4 regions of the Ferrimonas balearica DSM 9799 genome follow, and region 3 is predicted to be linked to each of the others. Evidence: predicted binding sites of a transcription regulator. Region 3 holds the regulator's gene; each other region holds the start of a gene.
What was found. The regulator sigma-54, encoded in region 3, starts transcription at its own class of promoters, with help from an activator protein. The targets are predictions, from matches to a motif close to GTTGGCACGNNNNTNGNNT.
Positions count from the first base shown of each region.

Region 1: FBAL_RS05370 (flagellar hook-length control protein FliK) is a predicted target of sigma-54. The motif match lies at 1,643-1,661, and genes of this name have one in related genera.
Region 2: fliD (flagellar filament capping protein FliD) is a predicted target of sigma-54. The motif match lies at 3,333-3,351, and genes of this name have one in related genera.
Region 4: FBAL_RS18360 (formate dehydrogenase accessory sulfurtransferase FdhD) is a predicted target of sigma-54. The motif match lies at 3,253-3,271, and genes of this name have one in related genera.

Region 1 is NC_014541.1:1,139,574-1,145,388, reverse strand. Features, by position in the region: gene fliL (flagellar basal body-associated protein FliL) at 1-25, opposite strand, end outside; gene FBAL_RS05370 (flagellar hook-length control protein FliK) at 86-1,600, opposite strand; gene fliJ (flagellar export protein FliJ) at 1,740-2,183, opposite strand; gene fliI (flagellar protein export ATPase FliI) at 2,194-3,534, opposite strand; gene FBAL_RS05355 (flagellar assembly protein FliH) at 3,518-4,417, opposite strand; gene fliG (flagellar motor switch protein FliG) at 4,421-5,470, opposite strand; gene fliF (flagellar basal-body MS-ring/collar protein FliF) at 5,463-5,815, opposite strand, start outside.
Region 2 is NC_014541.1:2,571,815-2,577,629, reverse strand. Features, by position in the region: gene flgL (flagellar hook-associated protein FlgL) at 1-273, shown strand, start outside; gene FBAL_RS11760 (hypothetical protein) at 285-1,304, shown strand; gene FBAL_RS11755 (hypothetical protein) at 1,452-1,886, shown strand; gene FBAL_RS11750 (flagellin N-terminal helical domain-containing protein) at 2,143-2,958, shown strand; gene fliD (flagellar filament capping protein FliD) at 3,376-4,701, shown strand; gene fliS (flagellar export chaperone FliS) at 4,725-5,105, shown strand; gene FBAL_RS11735 (hypothetical protein) at 5,074-5,412, shown strand; gene FBAL_RS11730 (flagellar hook-length control protein FliK) at 5,414-5,815, shown strand, end outside.
Region 3 is NC_014541.1:3,883,731-3,889,545, reverse strand. Features, by position in the region: gene rapZ (RNase adapter RapZ) at 1-495, opposite strand, end outside; gene ptsN (PTS IIA-like nitrogen regulatory protein PtsN) at 492-938, opposite strand; gene hpf (ribosome hibernation promoting factor) at 938-1,225, opposite strand; gene FBAL_RS17610 (RNA polymerase factor sigma-54) at 1,252-2,709, opposite strand; gene lptB (LPS export ABC transporter ATP-binding protein) at 2,800-3,531, opposite strand; gene lptA (lipopolysaccharide transport periplasmic protein LptA) at 3,528-4,079, opposite strand; gene lptC (LPS export ABC transporter periplasmic protein LptC) at 4,066-4,617, opposite strand; gene kdsC (3-deoxy-manno-octulosonate-8-phosphatase KdsC) at 4,614-5,162, opposite strand; gene FBAL_RS17585 (KpsF/GutQ family sugar-phosphate isomerase) at 5,162-5,815, opposite strand, start outside.
Region 4 is NC_014541.1:4,048,245-4,054,059, forward strand. Features, by position in the region: gene FBAL_RS18340 (TorD/DmsD family molecular chaperone) at 1-82, opposite strand, end outside; gene FBAL_RS18345 (4Fe-4S binding protein) at 95-1,783, opposite strand; gene FBAL_RS18350 (DUF3306 domain-containing protein) at 1,956-2,576, opposite strand; gene FBAL_RS18355 (DUF3305 domain-containing protein) at 2,576-3,031, opposite strand; gene FBAL_RS18360 (formate dehydrogenase accessory sulfurtransferase FdhD) at 3,311-4,144, shown strand; gene FBAL_RS18365 (helix-turn-helix transcriptional regulator) at 4,141-5,046, shown strand; gene FBAL_RS18370 (hypothetical protein) at 5,663-5,815, shown strand, end outside.

The DNA of each region.
Region 1 (5,815 bases), 1.5 Mb from region 3:
CCACTTGCAGGCTGTCATCTGCCATATTTTGCCCAAAAATACGCGAGTTACTGTCAAATCGGCCGCTAGGTTAGCACAGCGCCCGTCAGGCGTAGAAATCAATGCCGCCCTCGGCATTGCGGTTGCTTATCTGGTGGGCAACCGCGTCTTCTGCGCCACCGTCAACGCCACCCTGGCCACCCTGGCCGCCAAAGCCGGAACCGCCATCAGCCTGCCCTTCGGAATGCTGCTGGTGCGACACGTTGGCGTCGGCCAACTGGATGCCCTGCCCCTGCAACATCTCCCGCAAACGCGGCAACGCTTGTTCAAGGAGGTCACGGGCCTGGGCATGCTGAGTCTGGATCTGAACCTGAGCCTGATCACCGTTCATCTGAATGCGCACCTGCAGGGCGCCCAGCTCTGGCGGGTCCAGGCGCAGCTCGGCGGTCATCCTGTCGGTATTGATCATCACCGCCAGCCGCTCCCGCAGCTCCGGTGCCAGCCGTTCCGCCGCCACAGGCTGGCGCAACAAGGCGGGATCGGCCAGCGCCGCTGAGCGAGCCTGCTGGCGATGCACCGTATCGGTATGCAGTTGGCGTGCGGGGTCAAGATCCAGCGCCTCGCCCGCCTCTCCGCCCAGTGCCGGATCCAGCGCGTCCACCGGCGCTGCCATCGCCATCGCGTTGGTGCTGGCCGTCAGGGCCGCTGAAGGAGTGTTGGCGCTGTTGGCCACCGACGCGTTCAGCAGTGTGCCGTCGCGCTCAACCGGCTGGGTGGTATCAGCACTGCCCAGCCGCCAATCCAGTCGCGAGCCCGGCACCACATCCAGCTGGGCCTCGCCGTCGGGTTGCGTCGCCACCAGGCCAGGCACCGCGGGTGCCCCGGTTTGCCCACCCGGTGTGGCGGCTCCCGGCTCAGGCTGGTGTCCCGGCAACGGTGCCGGGGCGGGTTTCATTCCCGGTGTCAGCAAGGCTTTGGGATCGGTAATCAGCGCGGAATCCGACTTGTTCTCAGCGCTAGCGAATTGCCCCGCCAGTCCCGCCCCCTGAAGCGGAGTGGCCGCCGGAGTGTCGACACCCTCTGACGGCGGCACAGGCTCAGCGCCATCCATTTGACGCTTGGCCTTGTCCAACGCGGCCAGTTGCGCCAACAGCCCATCGCTGTCCGCCGCAACGGTGTCCGGATGCTCTCCGGAGGGGAGCAACGCTTGCGCCTCGGCTTCGGCCTTCGGCAACTCCGACGCATTGCCTTCGGTGGCAAACCATTGCCGCTCAGCGGATTGAGCTGGCAAGCTTTGGTCGCCATCCTGCGTCTCCGAGTCGCTGGATTCGCTGGCCGGCACCGTCACTTCGGCACCCTCCAGCTCGGTGGTATCCCCTTCTGCCACCGGCTTTTCGGCAGCGGCCACCTGCCCGGCTAAGGAGGGTTCGGCCTTGCCACCATCCGTTTTGGCGGACGCCTCTGTGCCGCGGCCGTCGCGCTGAGCCTGCCCCTGCTCCGCATCGGCAACCAACGCAGCAAACCCCTCTGCCCCCTCGGCAGAGTCAGCTGAAGCGGGTGAAGCCGGGGACGCTTTGGTGACTGAGCTGGTCAGCACCGGCGCGGCGAGAACATGGGACATGGCTGAAGATCCTGACGCAAAAAATCCGTATAGCGGCTTTCGAAGCAATAATCAGGCCAGTGTAGTGAGGCCCAACGTTGTGGGCTGTGAGCTGAGAGTGGTGAGCAGAGAGGGGTGGCAGAGGATTGAGTGTCTCGGTTCAGCGCTGACGACGGACGAACTGCTGCAGGGCAAACTCGTCCAGTTCGCGCTGGCTGCGCTTTTCCGCCAGAGCGGCGGCGCGGGTGCGGTTTTTCTCCAGCAACAGGGCGATCGCCTGTTGGCGCTGGTGGGCTTGCTGCCACAGGGTTTGGCGCTGCTGTGCCGCGGCCTCAGCCTGGCGTACGCGTGCAATGTGCTGGGTGATGGCCGCATCCAGCTTGGCGATAAAGTGGTGGTACTGCTGGTAGTGGGACGCCTGCAGGGTGGTGCCCGCCTGTTGCTGAGCCTGCTTAACGTAGTCCCAGCGGTAGTTCTGCAGCTGAGTCAGTTGTTGTTTCAGCGCCTGGACCGCCGAGTGGGCGCTGCGCAGGTCCAGCGCCGCTTTCTCCAGCGCTTTATCGGCCATGCTCAGCACCTGGGCCAGCTGTTTGGGGTCACTCATTGGTCGTTACCTAATTGCGGCACTGAGCCGCCAGACGGGCCAGTTGGGTCAGGCTCTGTTCGTAATCCACCGGCGTCTTCATCGCCTGGCGCAGGAAGGCATTAAACGCCGGCTGCATGGCGATGGCTTTGTCCACCTGAGGATCAGAACCGGCGCTGTAGGCGCCGATGGCGATCAGATCCTGGTTCTGGCGGTAGGCGGACCAGAGCTGCTTGATCAGCTGCGCCGCTTCGAGATGCAGCGGCTCGGTCACCATCGGCATCACCCGGCTGATGGACGCTTCGATGTCGATGGCCGGGTAGTGGCCGCTTTCCGCCAGCGCCCGGGACAGCACGATATGGCCATCGAGAATGGCCCGCGCCGCATCGGCGATGGGATCCTGCTGGTCATCCCCTTCAGTGAGTACGGTGTAGAACGCGGTGATGCTGCCCTGGCCAACGCCACCATTACCGGCGCGCTCAACCAATTGGGGCAAACGGGCAAATACCGATGGCGGATACCCCTTGGTGGCCGGCGGTTCGCCAATGGCCAGGGCGATCTCGCGCTGAGCCTGAGCGTAGCGGGTCAGGGAATCCATCAACAGCAGGACGTTACGGCCCTGGTCGCGGAAGTGTTCGGCGATGCGGGTTGCGGTTTCGCAGGCGCGCAGTCGCATCAGGGGGCTGGTGTCGGCGGGCGCCGCCACCACCACGGAGCGAGCCCGCCCCTCGGGACCGAGGATCTCCTCGATAAACTCTTTAACCTCACGGCCCCGCTCCCCCACCAGGCCCACCACGATGACGTCGGCATTGGTGCCCCGGGTCATCATCCCCAGCAAAACGGATTTGCCCACGCCGGAGCCGGCAAACAGGCCCATACGCTGGCCTTCACCCACGGTCAGCATGGCGTTGATGGTGCGGACACCCACATCAATAGGCTGATGAATGGGACGGCGGGCCATGGGGTTCAACAAGGTGGCATGGTGCGGTGCCCGTTCGCGGGTGGCCAACGGCCCCAGGCCATCGAGCGGCTCACCATTGCCATCGAGCACCCGGCCCAGCAACTCCGGGCCAACCGGCAGCCCCTGACGCTGACCCATCGGGGTCACCCGGGCGCCGGGCAGCACGCCCTTAAGCTCCTCCACCGGCATCAGGTAGAGCACCTGATCGTCAAAGCCCACCACTTCCGCAGTGAGCTGACCATTGAGGGTTTCAATCTGACAAAGGGAGCCGACCGGGGCACGGCAACCCACCGCTTCCAGGGTCAGCCCGACGACGCGCAACAACTGGCCGGACGCCACCGGGGCCAGGCTTTGCACATTGTTGTGCCAGGCCTGTACCCGTCGGCGCAATCGTTCACTGCGCAGGCTCATCGTTGGCCTCGGCATCGGTGGCGGGAGCCGCCTCAGGGGCCGCTTCCGCCTCGGGGGCCGCCTCGGCTTGTGGGGCGGCAGGGGTGGGACGGGGATAGCCCGGTTCGTCCACCGGATCACGGGGGCGTTGGGCGAAGTTCTCCAGCACCTTACGCAAGCGGTCATCCGCCAGCATCGGCACTTCACTTCGCTCGGTATTCAGTATCAGAGAGCCGGGCGACAGGGTGGGTTCCAGCACCAGTTCCCACTGGCGCTGGCTCATCGCCTCTTCACCAAAGGTGTTGGCGATCAACTCGCGGTCACTTTCGTTGGCCTGGATCGACACCTGCTGACGCTGGGATGGCAGGGCCTGAATGCCCTGGCGCAGCGCTTCGAGCACCGCATCGGGGGAGGTTTTCAGCTCCACCTGAACCACCGCCTGAGCCAACCGCATCGCCAGGGTCACCAGTTCGCGTTCCACCTGCTCGTCCACCGCTTCCAGCGGGGCGATCAGCTCACCCAGCAGCTGGTCCCACTGGGCTGAACGGGCGGCAATTTCCGCCTGCCCCGCTTCCAGCCCCTGCTCCAGCCCCTGTTGGTAACCCTCAGCATGCCCCTGCTCGGCGCCTTTCAGGCGGCCCTCCTCCAGCCCCTTGGCTTCCCCGGCCGCTTTGCCCTCAGCAAAGCCGTCCTGGTAGGCCTCTTCATGGATCCGCTCTATCTCTTCCAGTGTTGGGGGTGGCGGAGGCGCTTCCTCCTCCGGCTCCAGTTCAGGCGCACGCACCGGCCGGTGCAGTGCGGTATCAGCCGGAGCCGCATCGGGCTCAGCCACGTCAGGCAGTGACCAGTCCTGGCTCTCCACCAGGCCGGCACGCAGAATGCGGGGACGCAAAGAGTCGCTCATCGATTACAGGAACTCTTCGCCGCCACCACCGCCCAGCATCACTTCGCCGGCATCGGCCAGTTTGCGGGCGATGGCCAGGATCTCTTTCTGAGCCGCTTCCACTTCCGAAAGGCGGATGGGGCCCATCGCTTCGAGGTCGTCGCGGACCAGTTCGGCCTGACGCTTGGACATGTTGCCCAGAATCTTGTCGCGCAGGGCATCGTCGGCCCCTTTGAGGGCGCGGATAAGCACATCCTGCTGCACTTCGCGCAGAATCACCTGGATGCCACGGTCGTCGACATCGGCCAGGTTTTCGAACACGAACATCAGGTCCTGAATCTGCTGGCCCAGCTCTTCGTCGGTTTCGCGGATGGACTCCATCAGCATGCTTTCCACGCCGGTGTCCATGTAGTTCATGATGTTGGCCGCCGCTTTCAGGCCGCCCATCTTGGCCGCCTGAGCACCCGACTGGCCGGCGAACTGCTTCTCCATGATGTCGTTCAGCTCCTGCAGCGCCGCCGGTTGCACCTCTTCCAGGTTGGCGATGCGCAGCATCAGGTCGAGGCGGACCCGCTCGGTAAACTGGCTGAGGATCTGGGCCGCCTGATCCGGCTCCAGATAGGACAACACGATGGTTTGAATCTGTGGGTGTTCGTTGCGGATGATGTTGGCCACCTGACGGGCGTCCATCCACTTGAGGGAGTCGAGGCCTTTGGCGCCGTGGCCCATCACAATCTGTTCAATCAGGTTGCCGGCCTTATCCTCACCCAGCGCATGGGTCAGGGCTTTACGGACGAAATCTTCGCTGTTCAGACCGATGGAGGAGAACTGCTTGATCTGCTCCAGAAACAGGCGGTGTACCGCCGACACCTTCTCCTGGCTGAAATCGCGCATACCCGCCATCGCCATCCCCACCTTCTGCACCTGCTTGGGCTCGAGGTTTTTCAGGATCTGGGCCGCATCGGACTCGCTCAGGGAGAGCAGCAGAATCGCGGTCTTCTCAATGCCATTGAGTTTGGCCACATCAAAGGCTTTGGCCTGGGCCGGGGCTTTCGCCAGTGCTTGCTCAGCCATCTTCGTTCAACCAACTCTTAATCACTTGGGTGGAGAGATCCGGCTCATTGGCCACCAGGGCACGAATGGCACGCAGCATGTCATCGTCTTTATGCAGATCCGGCAGCAGTATGGAGCCATCTTCGGCATAGGAGTAATCGCTGTCGCCGGTATTCAACAGGCCCAGGGTATCGGCGGCGTACTGGTCTTCCAGCTCCGCCAGATCGCCACCAGGTCCGGTGGCACCCTCGGTGGCCTTGCCTTCATTCGGATTGAGCAGGCGCTTCACCATCGGACGCACCACCACCAGGAACAGCACCAGCAGGCCCAGTGCCCCCAGCGACCATTTCACGGCGCGCCAGAACC
Region 2 (5,815 bases), 1.3 Mb from region 3:
GCCGCCATGGACAAGGCGATGCGGACCATCGACAACACCATGGCCAGCATCGGCCAGACCATGACTGAGCTGGGTGGCCGTCAACAGGGCATGGACCTGCTGGAAACCGCTCACCAGGACATTGGCATGTTCAATCAGGAGCTGATTGGTGAGATTGAGAACCTGGATTACGGCGAAGCGAGCCTGTCGCTGGCCACCTACCTGATGGCCCTGCAGGCGACCCAGCAGAGCTACGTCAAGATCAACCAACTCAGCCTGTTTAACCATCTGTAAGGAGACACACGATGGTCAGCGCCGTATCAGACACACTGTCGGTTCAACAACGTCGTCAGGCTCAGTCTGCCCCGATCAGTGAGGCTGGCGCGGGCCTGGCGGGTAAGGACAAAACCAAGTCCGGTGTCGCCTTGCCGCAATGGCGGATGGAGAGCTATCGCCGCTGGGCGTCGGTGGGCCAGGGCCAGCATCAGGTGGCGGCGGCTCAGACCGGCGCTCAGGTGCTGCGTCAGGCCAAAAGCCAACTGACCCTGCTGGAGCGCCAGGTGGAGCAGGCGCTGCGCCAGGGCGGTGGCGACAGCCAGGGGATGTCACAGCAGCGTGACCGCCTGTTGAACCTCAATGCGGAATACCGGGGAGCGCCGCTGATTGATCAGCAGCTCAACCTGATCCGTGGTAAAAAGGGCGCCGCGCCCCGTCAGTACGCCATCAAAGGCGCGGATCTGGCCGCCGCCAAGCCCCGGGATGAGCGGGTCAGTGTGCAGTTCGGCGATAAGCGCACCGAGTTTATGCTGCCAGGCGGCGTGGAGTCTGACCGGGTGATGGGCGCACTGAAAAGTGGCCTGTCTGAGCTCGGTATCCAGGTTCAGCGGGGCAGTGACGGTCGTCCGGTGTTGGTGCTGGATAAAGCGCAACAGGTGCAGCTGGAGGGCGGTCTGCGCATGGCCGGCCAGGGACAGCGCCTGCCAGCTGGCGATGGGGTTAATATCAAGACCCAGGAGGTCTACCCCTGGGCGGACCCGCGCGAGTGGCGTTTTGAAAGCCTCGATCAACTCAAGCAGGCTCAGGCCAAGATCCGTAAAACGCTGAACAAGGTGGAGAGCCAGATTAGTGAGCTGGACAGCCTGCAGGCAGCGGTCTCGGCGCGGCTTGATAAGATCCGGCGCCATACCGGCACCGGCGATGTTGACTCTGTGATGGCGGAACTGAACCGCGAGCTTGCCCGCTCGCCGTTTTCCTCCCAGGTGGGGGCATTGCTTGCCCAGGCCAATCTGTCCCGCTCCCAGGTGACCGACCTGTTACGCGCCTGAAACGCAGGTCAGAACGAAAAACGCAGCCTCCGGCTGCGTTTTTTTATGGCTGCGGCCCGGAGACAGTGACCGATTCGCTCGGCCGCCGTACCGCCGATGGGGAGGGCACTTTAGTTTTGATCATCGAACAGACTACTGGAGCACCGCATGGGCCAATTAACAGAGAGCGGTGGCAGCCAGCAAACCACGATCATGCTCACCGGCATCGACTGTCTGGTGGGGCAGGGTGTCGACCAGCGCACGCTGGCTCACGCCTTGACCGCCTGCTTTGGCGTGGCGCCGGATTCCGTGATCGCTGACCACCAGATTGAAGACCATATCGACACGCTTATCTGCAGCCCAATCTGGGCCTGCTGGCAGCCGATGTCCGCGGCATCACCCTGGGCGTTCAGGCTGGCCATTGACGGCACCGATGAGTGCGAATGGCCACAATGGCAGCAGCGGATGGCCGCATTCTCCCGTCGTCTCGATGTGCCCGTATGGTACAACGACGAGACCAAACCGTTCAGTGACGCGATGTGGGTGGTCGCCCCAAACGGCCAGTTATGGCCCGACAGCGTCGATTGTGATTGTCTGATTTAATCTCCATTGCCACAGGTTGCTCACCGCCCGCTGCCGACATCGAACACCGCTTTTCTCTCCTGTCCCTGTCACGCTGGCCTTCATCCACCTTAAAATTCAGCACTGCCCCTTGAGTGAAAATTAAAAATATACCAACAAAAACAATCAGATAATGTTGTTGGTCAAAATTTTTTAAGGGGGCCGTTTAAGGAAATCGTAAGGGAGGACGTTTTGACTAAGTGCAACAGTTAAACAGCACTTCACTGGAGGAATCCCCATGCTGTCTATTCAAACTAACTACAACTCTCTGGTAGCCCAAAACAACCTGGGTAAATCCAACTCTGCAATGGGCACCGCGATGGAGCGTCTGTCTACCGGTTTCCGCATCAACTCCGCTAAGGATGATGCTGCTGGCCTGCAGATTGCGAACCGCATGGAAGCGAACTCCCGTGGTATGTCCGTTGCAATGCGTAACGGCCAGGACGCCATCGGTATGATGCAGATCGCTGAAGGTGGTCTGGACGAAATCACCAACATCGCCCTGCGCATGAAAGATCTGGCCACTCAGTCTGCTAACGGCACCAACAGCGCCGCTGACAAAGACGCTCTGGACGCCGAATTCCAGGAGCTGACCGCTGAAGTTACCCGTATCATGGGCACCACTGAGTTCAACGGTAACAACGTATTTACCGCGTTCACCGGTGGCGTAACCTTCCAGATTGGCGGTTCTACCAACGCCAACGACAAGCTGACCGTCACCGCTGACACCACTGACATCACCACTGCTCTGGCTGGTCTGGACATTGGCGACGGTGGCGATACCGATGCGGCCATTGACGGTGTTGTTGCTGCCATCGACGCAGTAAACGCCCACCGCTCCACCCTGGGTGCCAACATCAACCGTGTTGAACACACCATCAACAACCTGTCCAGCGTTGTGGAAAACACCGAAGCGGCCAAAGGCCGTATCATGGATACCGACTTCGCGGTAGAAACCGCCAACATGACCAAGAACCAGCTGCTGGTTCAGGCCGGTACCAACATCCTGGCCCAGTCCAACCAGATGGGCGGCCTGGTAATGGGTCTGCTGTAAGACAGCCTCCCTCTCCATAGCCAGAATTCGGGGCCCCCATCGGGGCCCCTTTTTTGTGGCTAAAGCAGCGCTTATGGCGCCGTTAATGCACCTTACCTGACGGTTGGTCGTAGACCGCTTTCCCATGCCCTGTATCGGCGAATCCGAGCTGTTGGCGGTCTCGCTGCGCCGGTTCGCTAAGGCGCGTCAACTCAGCCGGTGCACCATCTCATCGGATTCAAGTCCTGCCCCTTTTGCGCCGCCTTAAACAGCCATGGATAAGCGATTCTGGCGGGCGGAAGCGAGTTTTCCTTCCCCTCGGGACAACCGGAAGTCCCCTTGTCGTCAATTGCCGAAATACGTTTTTAAGTAATTGAAAAAACAAAAACAATTTGGTTGGCATCAAGATTGCTTAAGGGTGCTGACTAAGGAGAGAGTATGATCAGTTCCGGGATTAACCCCGCCGATATGGCTTACCAGCTGATGTTGGCTGAGCGCACCCCCAAGGACCAACTGTTTGCCGTCCAGAAAGCTCAGTACGAGGCGCAGTTGGCGGCGTATAAGGCGATTGAGACCAAGCTCAATAGCTTTAGCGACAGCATGTCCGCCATCACGGATGACGCGTTCAGCAAAAAGGGCGTCACCGTGTCTGACGAGGAGATGGCCAACATCACCGCAGGCAGCGATGCCGCCAGCGGTGACTATGCGTTCTACGTTAAGCAGCTGGCCAGCGCTCATCAGTTGTCCTGGGAGTTCGATTCCATCGACGGCCCCCTGCCAGCGGGTGAGATCTCCCTGAGTGTCGGCGGCGAAACCATGACCCTCAACATGGCGGACTACGCGGACCTCAATGAGGTGCGTGACGCCATCAATAACTCCGACCTGAACCCCGGCGTACAGGCCTCTCTGGTCCAGAGCGGCGATAAAGTTCACCTGGTGTTGACCGGGGCCGAAACCGGTGAGGGCAATGCCATCTCCGTTGCCCACAACGGCGCTGACATTACCGCCTCACTGAATGAGATGGCCAAGGCTCAGGACGCCATCGTGCTGATGGGCGAAACCAATCCCATCGAGATCCGCTCCGCCTCCAACACCCTGGATAACGCCATTTCCGGCCTCACCATCGAGCTGAAACAGGTCCACCAGACCGACGCCAGCGGCAACTTTATCGGTGGTCCGCTGCGGGTCAGCGTGGGTCAGGATAACGAAGCGATCACCGAGTCGGTGCAGACCTTCATCGACGAATACAACGCCCTGATTGATGAGATCGGCAAGTACACCTTCGGCAAGTCTGTCGGCGGTGAGGATGATGATGACAGCGGCGCGGATGTTGGTGTGCTCGCTGGCGACAGCGCGTTGCGAAGCCTGAGCCAACGACTGCGCAGTGAGCTGTATGAAGCCTCTCCGGATGGCCTGCGCCTCTCCGACATCGGCATCGAGGTGACCCGCGACGGCAAGCTTGAGCTGAACACCACCGAATTCGAGGAAGCGCTTAGCACCCAGGGGGACAAGGTACAAAACCTGTTCTCCGCCGAGGGTGGCCTGTTTGACCGCCTGGATTCTGCCATCGCGACCCATACCGCCACTGACGGTTACCTGAAAAACCGTCAGGACTCGATGGAACAGAATATCCAGCGCGTCGATGACCGCATGGAACAACACGATATGCGCATGGAGCAGGTCTACAACCGCTACCTAGCGCAGTTCGTCCGGGTTGAGCAGCTGACTCTGCAGATGCAGCAGTCCAGCAGCCTCTTCTACTAACACACCAACCGTTTGAGAACGCCATGTTAAGCGACCAAAGCCCCTTTGACGCCTATAAGCACACCAACGTGAACGCCCGTGCTGCCGCCGCCAACCAACATGAGTTGGTGCGGATGCTGCTGGAGGGCCTGCTGGAAGAGTTGGCCCGTGCCGAAGGCCATCTTCATGCCAAGCGCGTGGCGGCTAAGGGCGCCAGCATTGGCAAGTGCCTGGACATCGTCCACGGCCTCGACAGCGCGCTGGATCTGGAGCAGGGCGGTGAGATTGCGCAGAACCTGCACCGTCTCTACGACTACTGCAGTCAGCAACTGTTTCAGGCCAGCCTGAAGAACGATGCCAGCCTGCTGGTTCCTGTAGTAAAGGTGATCAGCGATGTCCGTGACGGCTGGCAAAACCTCAACTGACCTGGATGTCAGAGGCCGCTGTCAGCAGTGGCAGAAGTTGGCCAGCTTGTTGACCCGCGCCGCGGAGCAACAGGACTGGGACCAGCTGCGCAAAGTCGATATGGCGATGCGGCAGCGTCTGGAGCAGGCCGGAAGGGCCCAGGACCCGGCGGAACAACACGCCCGCCGGCAACTGGCGGAAGCCCATCGTCTGGCCCTGCATAAGGTGGTTTCAGCCCGGGATGAACTGGCCGGGCGGATGAACAAGCTGCGCCAGGACAAGGAAGGCCTCAGTGCCTACGAACTGACCAAGTTAAGTGGAGAGTAAGGTGCGGATCTTCCCCTCAACCCCCAGCGCGAATGCGTCCGACAGCCTGATGGCCCAACCGGGTGAAGGCCAGCGCGACGCCAGCGCCGATGGCTTCGGCTTGCTGATGCCGTTGGCGGGCCCGGCGTCTCAGGCCCCGGTTGCCCACCAGAGCGGCCTGCCACTTCAGCGCGGTACGGCCCAGCTGGCCCAAGGGGTGACCCAAGACGCTGCGGCCGTGTCGGCACGGACTCCGGTCGACCCGAACGGCCCACAGTCGCCCTCGTTGCTCAGCACCCCGGCGAGCTTCAGTCAGGCGCCGGGCGGCGTTGGCCAACCGGCCACGGTGACCCCGATGGTGCCGTTAGCGGTGGAACCGGGCCGGGCTGACAGCCGGGTGAGTGGTGGGGCCAGCCCGGCCGCT
Region 3 (5,815 bases):
TTCAAACACCAGCATCATCTCCCCTTCCGGTTTGCCCAGCAGGCGCTCACGCAGGGTGTCGGCCAACTGGTGCACGGACAGGTCGTCGGTACGGATATGGTGGTCGCACTCGTCCGCCAGAGGTTCCAGCAGTTGGCGCTCAAGGGCGATCGCTTCCGCCAGGGTACTGCCATCCCGCGACAGCGGGTGCATGCGCCGGGTTTCGCTGTAGCGGCGCAGCAGGTTGTCGTCGGAGGCATCGAGGTAGAAGATGGTGACCTCAATGCTGTCATCCAGACGCTGCTTCAGGCGCGCCACATCGAGGGTTTCCAGTGGCAGGTTGCGGATATCCAGGCTGACCGCCACCTTCTCGTTGAGCCCTTTCTGGCTTTTCAGCAGCGCAGGCATCAACTCCAAAGGCAGGTTGTCGACACAGTAGTAGCCCAGGTCTTCCATTACCCGAAGGGCGACGGATTTGCCTGCGCCGGAACGGCCGGAAAGGATGATCAGTTTCACTGGGTGATGGCCTCAAACAGGGTGTGGTTGTCGGTGGCTTTACGCAATGCCCGGCAGACCTCCTTCTGGCTGAGCTTGCGTGCGACTTCGGCCAGAGTGGCCAGGTGCAGCTGGTGTTCGGATTCGGGCACGAACAGGGCGAACAGCAGGTCCACGGGCTTACCGTCGATGGCGTCGAAGGGAATGGGCTCGTCGCTCTTCACCAACACGGCGATGGGCTGAGTGAGTTTGCTCAGCCGACCGTGAGGAAGGGCGATGCCGTTGCCGATGCCGGTGCTGCCCATCTTTTCCCGGGCCAGCAGGCTTTCGCACAGTTCGTGTTTGGGCAGGTCAGGACACTGCTGCGAGGCGATCTCGCTGATCAGTTCCAATGCCCGTTTCTTGCTTAGCCCCGGAGCGGCGCACAGCGTCCGCTCCGGGGATAACAGCTCGGTGATCTCCATCAGTGCCGGGACAGTTTCTCTTTATGTTTGATTACCTGCCGATCGAGTTTGTCGATCAGCCCATCGATAGCCGCATACATGTTTTCATGCTCATGGGTGGCGTACACCTCTCCCCCGTTTACGTGCAGTTTGGCTTCGGCGATCTGTTGCAGCTTCTGGACGTTCAATACCACGTGCACATTGTTGATGTGGTCAAAGTGGCGTTCCAGTTTCACAAACTTGCTGTGGACATAGTCCCGCAGTGAGTCGGTGATCTCGATGTGATGCCCGGTAAGGTTGATCTGCATAAGGTGACCTCCTTGGTATCGCGTCGTTACAAGCTTTTACGCTGGTTCGACGGGGGGATGGAGAGGGCTTCCCGGTACTTGGCCACGGTGCGGCGCGCTACCTGAATTCCCTGCTCCGCGAGAAGCTGTGCCATCTTGCTGTCACTGAGCGGTTTTTTCGGGTTCTCCGCCGCCACCAGCTTCTTGATCAAAGCACGGATTGCGGTGGAGGAGCACTCTCCGCCACTGTCGGTGCTGACGTGGCTGGAGAAGAAATACTTAAGCTCAAAGATACCGCGCGGGGTATGGATGAACTTCTGGGTGGTGACCCGGGAGATGGTGGATTCATGCATATCCACCGCTTCGGCGACGTCGTTCAGCACCATCGGCTTCATCGCTTCGTCGCCATACTCCAGGAACCCCTGCTGGAACTGCACAATGCAGTTGGCCACCTTAAGCAGGGTGTCGTTGCGGCTCTCCAGGCTCTTGATAAACCACTTGGCTTCTTGCAAGTGGCCGCGCACAAATTGGCTGTCGCTGGCATTGCGGGCGCCACGGGAGAGTGCCGCGTACTGTTCGTTGATGCGGATTTTTGGGGTGGCATCGGGGTTGAGCTCGACCACCCAACGGCCCTGCTTTTTGCTCACCGAGACGTCGGGGATCACATACTGATCTTCCGACGAAATGATGCTGCTGCCGGGACGTGGATTCAGCGACTGGATCAGTTGCATGGCTGCCCTTAACTCATCTTCTTTGAGTTTAGTGCGCCGGATCAGGGTGCGAAAGTCCCGGTTGGCAAGCAGATCCATATGGTCGATCAACAGCAGGCGGGCTTCAGCCAGCCAGGGGGTGTCCGGCGTGAACTGGGCCAGTTGTATCAGCAGGCATTCGGCCAGGTCACGGGAGGCGGAGCCAATGGGGTCAAACTGCTGTACCCGCTTGAGTACCGCGACCACTTCATCCAGCTCAAGCTCCGGGTCACCCTGGGCTTCGAGGATCTCCTCCAGAGTGACGGTCAGGTAACCGTACTCGTCCACCCCATCGATGATGGTGGTGGCGATGGCCCGGTCGGTGTCACTCATCGGTGTGAGCTCCATCTGCCACATCAGGTGGCTGTGGAGGTCATCGCTGGTTTCGCCCTGGTACAGGTTGTCGTCGTCGCGGCTGATGCCGGCACTGGCGGCCGGGGCGGCGCTGTAGACGTCGTCCCAGGTGCTGTCGACCGGCAGGTCGTCAGGCATCTCGGTTTGATTGAGGGCTTCGGAGGTTTCCAGCTCATCGCTGTTGGTGCTGGGGGCGGGAATATCGTCGAGGCTGTCATTGCTGTCGCCGTCGAGCTCGCGGTCCAGCTCTTCCGCCGATTCCAACAGCGGATTGGATTCCAGCGCCTCCTGGATCTCCTGTTGAAGATCCAGCGTCGAAAGCTGCAGCAGGCGGATGGCTTGCTGCAACTGCGGCGTCATGGTCAGCTGCTGGCCGAGTTTTAGCTGGAGCGAAGTTTTCATCAACGAGCGTCGATCCTTATCACGCGATGCTTCCCTGGTGTCGTCGAAAACCCCCGGCCGGGAAAGCCCCCGCCAGGGGCAGGGATGCCACTATAACCTGAACTGATCGCCCAAGTACACGGAGCGAACCAGCTTGTTCTCAAGCACTTCTTGCGGGGCGCCACGGGCGATCATTTCGCCGTGACTGACAATGTAAGCGTACTCACAAACATCGAGAGTTTCCCGCACGTTATGGTCGGTAATCAAGACACCGAGGCCCCGATCCTTCAGTTGTTGGATGATCTTCTTGATGTCGATCACTGAGATGGGATCCACCCCGGCAAAAGGTTCATCCAACAAGATGAACTTGGGATCCGCCGCCAGTGCGCGGGCGATCTCAACCCGACGTCGCTCGCCGCCAGACAGGCTCATGCCGAGGCTGTCGCGGATGTGGGTGATATTGAACTCCTCGAGCAGCTGTTCCAGCTTCTCTTCGCGCTGGGCTTTGGTCAGCTCCTTGCGGATCTGCAGCACCGCCATCAGGTTGTCGTAAACCGACAGCTTGCGGAAGATGGAGGATTCCTGCGGCAGGTAGCCGATGCCCTGACGGGCGCGGCTGTGCATCGGCAGGGCGGTGATGTCCCGATCGTCGATGGTGATTTGGCCCTTATCGTTCTGCACCAGGCCTACCACCATGTAGAAGGTGGTGGTTTTGCCGGCGCCGTTGGGGCCAAGCAAACCAACGATCTGGCCGGTACGCACCTCAAGACCGACGCTTTTCACCACCTGGCGACCGTTGTAGCTCTTGGCCAGCTGATCGGCCTTGAGAATGGAGTCGGTCATGGCTTCGGCTCCGCCTCGGGCTCAGGCTTAGGCTCGGTCTCGGACTGGTTTTCAGTGTCCAGGTCGGCCGGCAGGAAGATGGTGGTGATCTGCTCATCCTCTTTGCCTTCGGCGATCAGCTGTTGTTTCTCAACGTTGTAGCTGATGGTGTTGCCGCGCATCAGGCTGCCAGCCTGGCTCAGCTGAGCGTCACCGCTGAGGGTCAGTTGACGGGTCCGCACTTCGTAACGGATCTCTTTGGCCTGCGCTTCGGCCGGCAGACCATTCTCCATCATCTGGGTGTAGGTCGCCGGTTTGCCGGTGGCGATCATCACTTCATTGCCCTTTTCGGCACTGGAGATCACCTTCAGTTCGTCCGCCTTGATCTCCATCGAGCCCTGTACGATGCGTACGTTGCCGGAGTAGATCAGGGTGTAGCTCTGGATATCGGCGCTGGAGTTATCGGAAGTCACCTTGATCGGCTGGCGATAATCGTCGTCCAGGGCCAGTGCCGGTGCGCTCAGGAGGGCGCCGGTCATCAGCAGGGCCAGGAATTTACGGCACTTCATAAGAGGCGCTTACCTTACTGTTAAGTTTAAATTGGTTCAGATTGAGGTCGGCCCACAGGCCGGTGCCACGCACTTCAAAGGACTCGCCCAGAGCGCGGATCGGATCTTCGGTGGTCAGCACCATGGTTTCCAGATCCAGCTGCAGCGATTCAGTACGGATGGTGCGCAGCGGTTCATTGGGCTCAATGGCGGTAATGATAACATCGTTTTCCAGTGCCACGTGGCGGGTGCCATTGAGGTGGCCCTGGTGAGCCTGCACTTTCCACACCGCTTCGCTGTCCTGCGGGTAGATCAGGTACACCGGCTCGGTGAACTCAGTGCGCCCCTCCTCCTGGAAGTGACGCATGCTGTCGGCGGCAATCTGCGCCGCCAGGCGACCGTTTTCGTCGTAGCTGCGGGTACGCAGTGCCCGGGCGACAAAGTCCGGTTCTGACTCCGCCAGTTGTTGCGGCGTCTGGTCCTCAATCTGCAGGTTGCGCCAATACAGCGCCCCGGCCGCTGAAAGCAGCAGCAGACCGGCCAGCAGTTCGCGCTTCATACCGACATCCCTTTGGCCTGGGCCAGTTTGCCCTGCGCCTGCAGCAGCAGGTCGCAAAGCTCACGCACGGCACCAAAGCCGCCGCGGATGCGGGTGCGGAAATGGGCGTGGGGCAGCAGCGCCGGGTGGGCGTCTTCCACCGCCACTGCCAGACCCACCTGCTTCATCACGGCCAGATCGACCAGGTCATCGCCGATGTAGGCACACTGTTCGTGCTCCAGCCCCAACTGGGCGCGCAGCTGGTCGTAAACCGCCACTTTGTCATCGCAGCCCTGGTGAATGTGGGCCACCCCCAGTGCGCTCATGCGGCGTTGGACGATGGCGGACTGGCGTCCGGTGATCACCGCGACCTCGATGCCAGCATGCTGCACCGCTTTCACGCCAAAACCGTCGCGGGTGTGGAATGCCTTAAGCTCTTCGCCGTCGTTACCCAGGTAGATGCGGCCATCAGAGAACACGCCATCGACGTCGCAGATCAGCAGCCGCACCTTGGTGGCGCGCTCGATCACCTGCTCGTCAACCGGGCCATACAGAGTATCAATCATCACAGTACTCCCGCTTTGAGCATGTCCATGGTGTTGAGGGCCCCCTGCGGACGGCCCTCCTCATCCACCACCACCAAGCCGTTGATCTTGCGCTCTTCCATCAGTTTAAGCGCTTCGGCGGCCAGCATCGGGCCGGAGATGGTCACCGGGTTGCGGGTCATCACACTGCCGATGGGGGTGGCGTGAATGTCCACGCGGGCGTCCAGCACTCTGCGCAGGTCGCCGTCCGTGAACAGGCCGCTCATGCGGCCCTGGTCGTCGACCACCGCGGTCATGCCCAGGCCTTTGGCGGAGATCTCCAGCAGTGCCTCAGACACGGTGACCTGCTCGGTCACCAGCGGCAGGAGTTCACCGGCGTGCATCAGGTCGGTGACCCGCAGCAGCAGTTTGCGGCCCAGCGCACCGCCCGGGTGGGACAGGGCAAAGTCATCGGCAGTAAAGCCCTTGGCCTGCAGCAGTACTACTGCCAGGGCATCGCCCATCACCAGAGTGGCGGTGGTGGAGGAGGTGGGGGCCAGGCCCAGCGGGCAGGCTTCCTCGTCCACGGCAATGCAAAGGTGGTGCTGCGCCACTTTGGCCAGGCTGGATTCCGGTTTGCCGGTCATGGCGATCACCGGCACACCCAGGCGCCGGATCACCGGCATCAGGGTCAT
Region 4 (5,815 bases), 160 kb from region 3:
GCAGGGCTGACAGCAACTGGTAGATGTCCGCGCGAAGTTGCTGGTGTTCAGATACGACCCGAGTGGTTTGTTGTTCAGTCATCACTACCTCAAATTAGACCCGGAGTTGCTTTTCGGGATCGTTCAGAATGTCGGTGAACATGTCTTTCACCCGACAGTCTTCGCACATTTTCAGACGATTCAGCGCGTCACCAGCAAAGGCACTGTGGCCCGCCAGCGCGGTGGTCATCTTCTCAATCACCGCTTTGGTGGCGAACGGCTTACCGCAGGTCACACACTCGAACGGTTCCTCCTCCTTCAGCACCTGCTCGGTTTGACGCGCTTCGCGGTCGAGCTGGATGCGGGAGGTCAGGGTAATCGCTTTCTCCGGACAGGCGCGCTCACACAGGCCGCACTGCACACAGGCTTGCTCGGTGAACTTCAGGGCCGGGCTGTCGCCACCGTCCATCAGGGCACGGCTCGGGCACAGCGCGGCGCAGCTCATGCACAGGGTGCACTTGTCGACGTCGACGCTGACGGTGCCATACGGAACGCGCGGCAGGTCCAGCACCTCGGTGCTGCCTGCGCTGGCGCCGTTGATGTGGTCCAGAGCGTTAAACAGGGTGTCCCGTTTGGCCAGGTCTTTGCCGAAAGCAGCAATCGGCAGCTCAGCAAAGGCGGCGCTTTCGGCCAGGATGGCGTCCAGCTGGTCCAGCTCCGCGGTGCTGATCAGGCGCACACGGTCGGCCGGCTCACCCACTGCCTGCAGCAGGGTGGTCACCAGATCGTGCTCACTGCGTACCAGGGTCAGCAGAGTTTCCGGGGTTTGTTCGGTGGTCAGCACCAGCACCTGACGGGCGCCCCAGGCCAGGGTGGCCAGCCAGCTGTCGATGCCCGCTACCGCCACCTCTTCCAGCGCCACCGGCAGCACGCCACCAGGCAGCTGGCGCAGGGCGGAGAGGGCAGCCTCACCGGCGCTGTCGTCGTGCAGCACCACCGCCGGGCGCTGGTCAGACAGCTCCAGGTAGCGGGTCAGCAGACGCTTAACGTAATCCTTGAGGATCGCCGGGGTGGGCTGGTCGTAGCTCAGTGCACCGGTCGGGCAGGCGGCGGTGCAGCTGCCGGCACCGTGGCACAGGTGCGGATCAACGGTGATCTTGTGGTCGACACTCTCGATGGCGTCGGCCGGGCAGACGTTCAGACAGCGGGTGCAGCCATCAATGCCACTGGAGTGGTGGGCACAGATGTCGTAGTTCACTTTGACGTAGCGCGGCTTGTCGAACTGGCCAATCAGCTGCGGCAGTTGCGCCAGGGCCGCGGCCAGCTTGTCGGCATCGTCACCCACGTGGAAGTAACCGGGCGGCAGCAGCTCCAGGTTCAGGACCGGCTGTTGGCCGAGGTCGAGCACCAGGTCGTAATGGGGGCGACGAACCGCACCCGGCGCCAGTTCCTGCTCAACGCCATCAACCTTGATAAAGGCCTGGAACTGACCCAGGAACCCTTTCAGCGACACAGTACGGCTGAAGTAGGCGGGCAGGGATTCGGTGGCTTCGGCGGCAGCCATCACCTTGTCCAGGTGGGCTTCGTCCTGGCTGGTCACCGCTTCGGTGGCCACCAGAGTGCGGCTGGCCATGCCGTCCAGTTCAGCGGCGGCCAGACGGATCAAATCTTCCGGCCCGATGATCAACAGGTGGCCGGCGGTATTGTAGGAGACCGTCTGCGGGATCAGGTTCTCCAGCATGGTGACTTGGGCCAGGCTCTGCTCACGGGCCGGATCCATCACCGGGATTTGGCTATTGCTCACTCTACGTTTCCTAGTCGGTCGTTGCTCTGTTGTCGGTGAGGCGGACAATCCGCCCCGGCTGGCAACGTTCCCTTGTTTCCGGTTGACCCGGGCACCAGATGCTCACCACTGGCGTTCACTCTATTAGTTAGCAAGGGATGTACCAGCACTTATGATATTTGAGTCGGCTGAATTACGCCTGACTCCGAGTGCTTTCGGTTTCCCCGCCTTCTTGCGGGTCATTTTGTCCAATATCCTCACGGACATTGGGTAATTCTGACGGCGTTTGCGCCGACTCAGCCTGGGCCAGTTCCACGCCCTCGGCGCGCTCGGAATCGGCCGCCTCCAGCTTGGTCTCTTGCTGCGCCACGGCCTCATCCACCTGCTCCACCGCTTCGGTCACGTGGCGGAATACCTTCTTGGCCACTTCCGCCGCCACTGCAGCGGTCAGTTTGGGCTGGGCGGCGTAGTCGAGGTCGTATTCGCAAAGGCCATCGCGGATGTTGTACTGCGGCTGTTTCCACAGCGCGCGCAGCGCCTCTTTGCGTTGAGTCGGGTCAACCCCGGGCTTGAGGTAGTCGGCAAAGCTGCCGCCCTGCTCAATGCTGGTGGGGTCCGGCAATGCCTCGGCCTCAGCAGCCTCTTCGGCAGCGGCCTCCACCTGGGCTTCGGTTTGCCCCTCAACCGGGGCAGCCGCCTCGGCAGTGGGCTCAGCATCATCGACTGGCTCAACCGTGTCGCGGACCAGTTCGGCCTCTTCGGCCTCCTTGGCGACCTCGGCCTTACGCTGTTGCCAGCGGGACAGAAAGCTCATCAGGCACCCTCCCCACGGGCTTTCACTTCACCGCGGACGTCGATGTGCTTGCGGCGATGAGCCTGGATCGGCGCTTCGCCGTGACGGGTGATAAAGGACTCAATCCAGCAGCCGATCGCTTCCGGAATGGCGCAGGTCAGCACCGGAGTGTCACCCTCCAGCGCACCCGCGGCGATGTTCTGGTTGGCGGTCACCGACATCGGCACCGGCACCCCATCGCCCTTGTCATCACAGATGATGAACAGCTTGGGATTGTCCAGGTCCAGGTTCAGGCGGTAGTTGGCGCGCTCATCCAGGAACAGTTCAATCGCCACCAGATGTGCCCCCTCCGGCTTTTCACCGGAAGCCGGCAGCAGGCTATCAACCTCGTAGTTGGTCTGAGTCCAGCGGCCGACGGTCACCTGTTTGGCTTTCAGGGTGACGTATAAAGGCCAGATCGATTCGCTGTGTTGCATTCCACGCTCCCGTGTCGATGTGGATTGGGGCCCAAGGCCACCGGGAATCCTAACTGCTCCGTCCACTGCAAGTATTGTTCCATCTTAAAACCATCGCCACAGGATGATCCCGTTCACGCTTTTTGTCCCCATTGGGACAATTTGTCCTTGGCCAGTGGGACAGCTTGGGGCACTGAGTCGCTGCAGAGGTGATCCGGATCTCACTGTCAGGGCCATTCTCAGCTGGAACAGGTTTTGCATTTCCTTAAACTGAGTTTAGATCCCTTGGCAAGTTATTGAATGACCACGACCGTGAAACGCCCCCGCCTCACCCGCACCCATGCGGAAGCGCCCCTGACCATTGCGGTGACCGCGGTGGACGAAAAGGGACAGATCCAGGAAAAGCAGATCGCCTGCGAGCGACCGCTGACCCTTTACCTTAACTGGCAACCCATCGTCACCCTGATGACCCTGGGCGCCCGGCCGGAAGCGCTGGCTCTGGGTTACCTGAAAAACCAGGGCTTTATCAGCGACATCGAACGGGTGGAGTCGGTCATCGTCGATTGGGAGGTCAACTCCGCGGCGGTGATCACCAAGGAGGACGTCAGCCATGTCGAGAAAAAGCTGGAGGAGAAAACCGTCACCAGTGGCTGCGGCCAGGGCACGGTCTTCGGCAGCTTTACCGCCGGCATCGACGACATCCGGTTGCCCACACCGTCGCTGACCCAGAGTGGCATCTACGCTCTGCTCAAAAACCTCAGCCAGTACAACGACACCTACAAGAATGCCGGTGCCGTACACGGTTGTGGCATCTGCGAAGGTGACCGCATCCTCAGCTTCGTTGAGGACGTGGGCCGCCACAACGCAGTCGATACCCTGGCCGGTGAGATGTGGCTGGAGGGGATCGACGGTGGCGACAAGATCTTCTACACCACCGGCCGACTGACCTCGGAGATGGTGATCAAAGTGGCCAAGATGGGCATTCCCGTGCTGCTGTCCCGCTCCGGCGTGACCGAAATGGGCCTGAGCCTGGCCACCCAACTGGGCATCACCATGATTGCCCGCGCCAAAGGACGGCACTTCCTGGTTTACCACGGCGCCGAAACCATCGAATTTGACGGAGCCGAGGCATGACCCAGAGCACTGATAACCTGTTTATGAACGCCAAGCAGGTGGCGGACTACCTCGATCTCAACGAGAAGAAGGTGTACGCCATGGCCAACGAGCGCCAGTTGCCGGGCACCAAGATCACCGGCAAATGGCTGTTCCCCAAAACCCTGATCGACCGCTGGGTGATGGAGTCCTGCCACAGCGGCATGCTGTCTGACCGCCTGATCATCACCGGTTCCGATGACCCTCTGCTGCACTGGGTGGTGGGCCGGGTCAGCCAACGCATCGGCAGCAGCGGCCTGGTGAACTACTCCGCCACCAGCTCCGGCCTCGGCCTCTCCCTGCTGGCCCAGGGTCTGGCAGACATCTGCTGCCTGCACTGGGGCAATGAATCCGAGCGTGACCTGCGCCACCCGGCGCTGCTCAAGCGCCATGCCCTGCACAAGCAGTGGGTCATGGTGCACGCCGCCAGCCGCGAGTTTGGCCTGCTGATGCGTAACGAACACCTGCACCTGGGTCAGGATGTCGAGCAGGCACTGTCTCTGCGCTACCGCTGGCTGACCCGCCAGGAGGGCGCCGGTGCCCGTTACCACTTCGACAACTGGCTGGCCGAGCGCGGCATGGCGGGCACCGACCTCAATATCGTCGGCACCGCCTTCAGTGAGCGCGAACTGGCCGCCTCGGTGGCCCGCGGTGAAGCGGACTTCGGCTTCGGTTGCCACGGCATCGCCGGCGAGATGGGACTGGCGTTTGTGCCTCTGGGTCGCGAATCGTTCGATCTGGTGATGCCCCAGGGCGTCTACTTCCGCCAGCACCTGCAGCAGCTGTTCTCGGTGATGCAGAGTCCGGACACCCTGTCTCAGGCCCAGCGCCTTGGCGGCTATGACCTGACCGACAGCGGCAAGTTGATCTGGAGTCCGGTCTGACCGGCTCCCTCCCCGACGGGCTCAATTGAGCCCGTTTTTTTTGTTTATCCCATATTTCCGTGGGAGTCTTGGCTCCAGGCCTGTTGCCACCTACCGAGCCGTTGCCGGGATGCCCCGGCGGGCACCAGAAGGGCGTTGCCCGGCTGCGCGCCCCGCTCTTGACACCCCTGCCTCCGACGCGGCGACAGCCCCTCGCTCCCACTCCTTCACGTTCAGCACTGGCCAGACTCGCTTTATGAAAAGGCCTTTCCATGTCCTTTTCAAAAGTCCGGCTTCGCCCTCCATGGCTCCGCGTTCACGCCTCTCGGCGTTCACCCCTGCTCGACTGGCACTCGGGCCTTCCCTGGCCCTCGGCTTCACTCCCAGTCGCTCCCGCTCGGCGCCGCGAGTCGGCCTTTGGTGGACGGCTTCGCCGTGATAGTTGGGTGCTCATTCCAATTCGGAAACAGCACAAAGTCCTCAAGAGGCATTTTCTTGGAGATGTCGCTCCTATCTTCTTGCCTCGCTAATCCGCGAAGAACCTATTTTTTGCCATGGATTTCATTCAAACGTCTGTTATGTCGACGTTTTAGCCTCTGTGCTGGCGTAAGCTGACGGCGACATGACAGGAGTTTGTATGCAGTATCGAATTGAATCTGGCGTGACCGATCCCACCCCCACCGTGCTGGTGCTGGAGACCGGAGAGGACGGTCTGGAGCGGGTGATCTGGCACCTGACCTGGCGCCACAGTGCGCCGCTGGTCCTGCTGGAGATGGTGGATAACGACCAT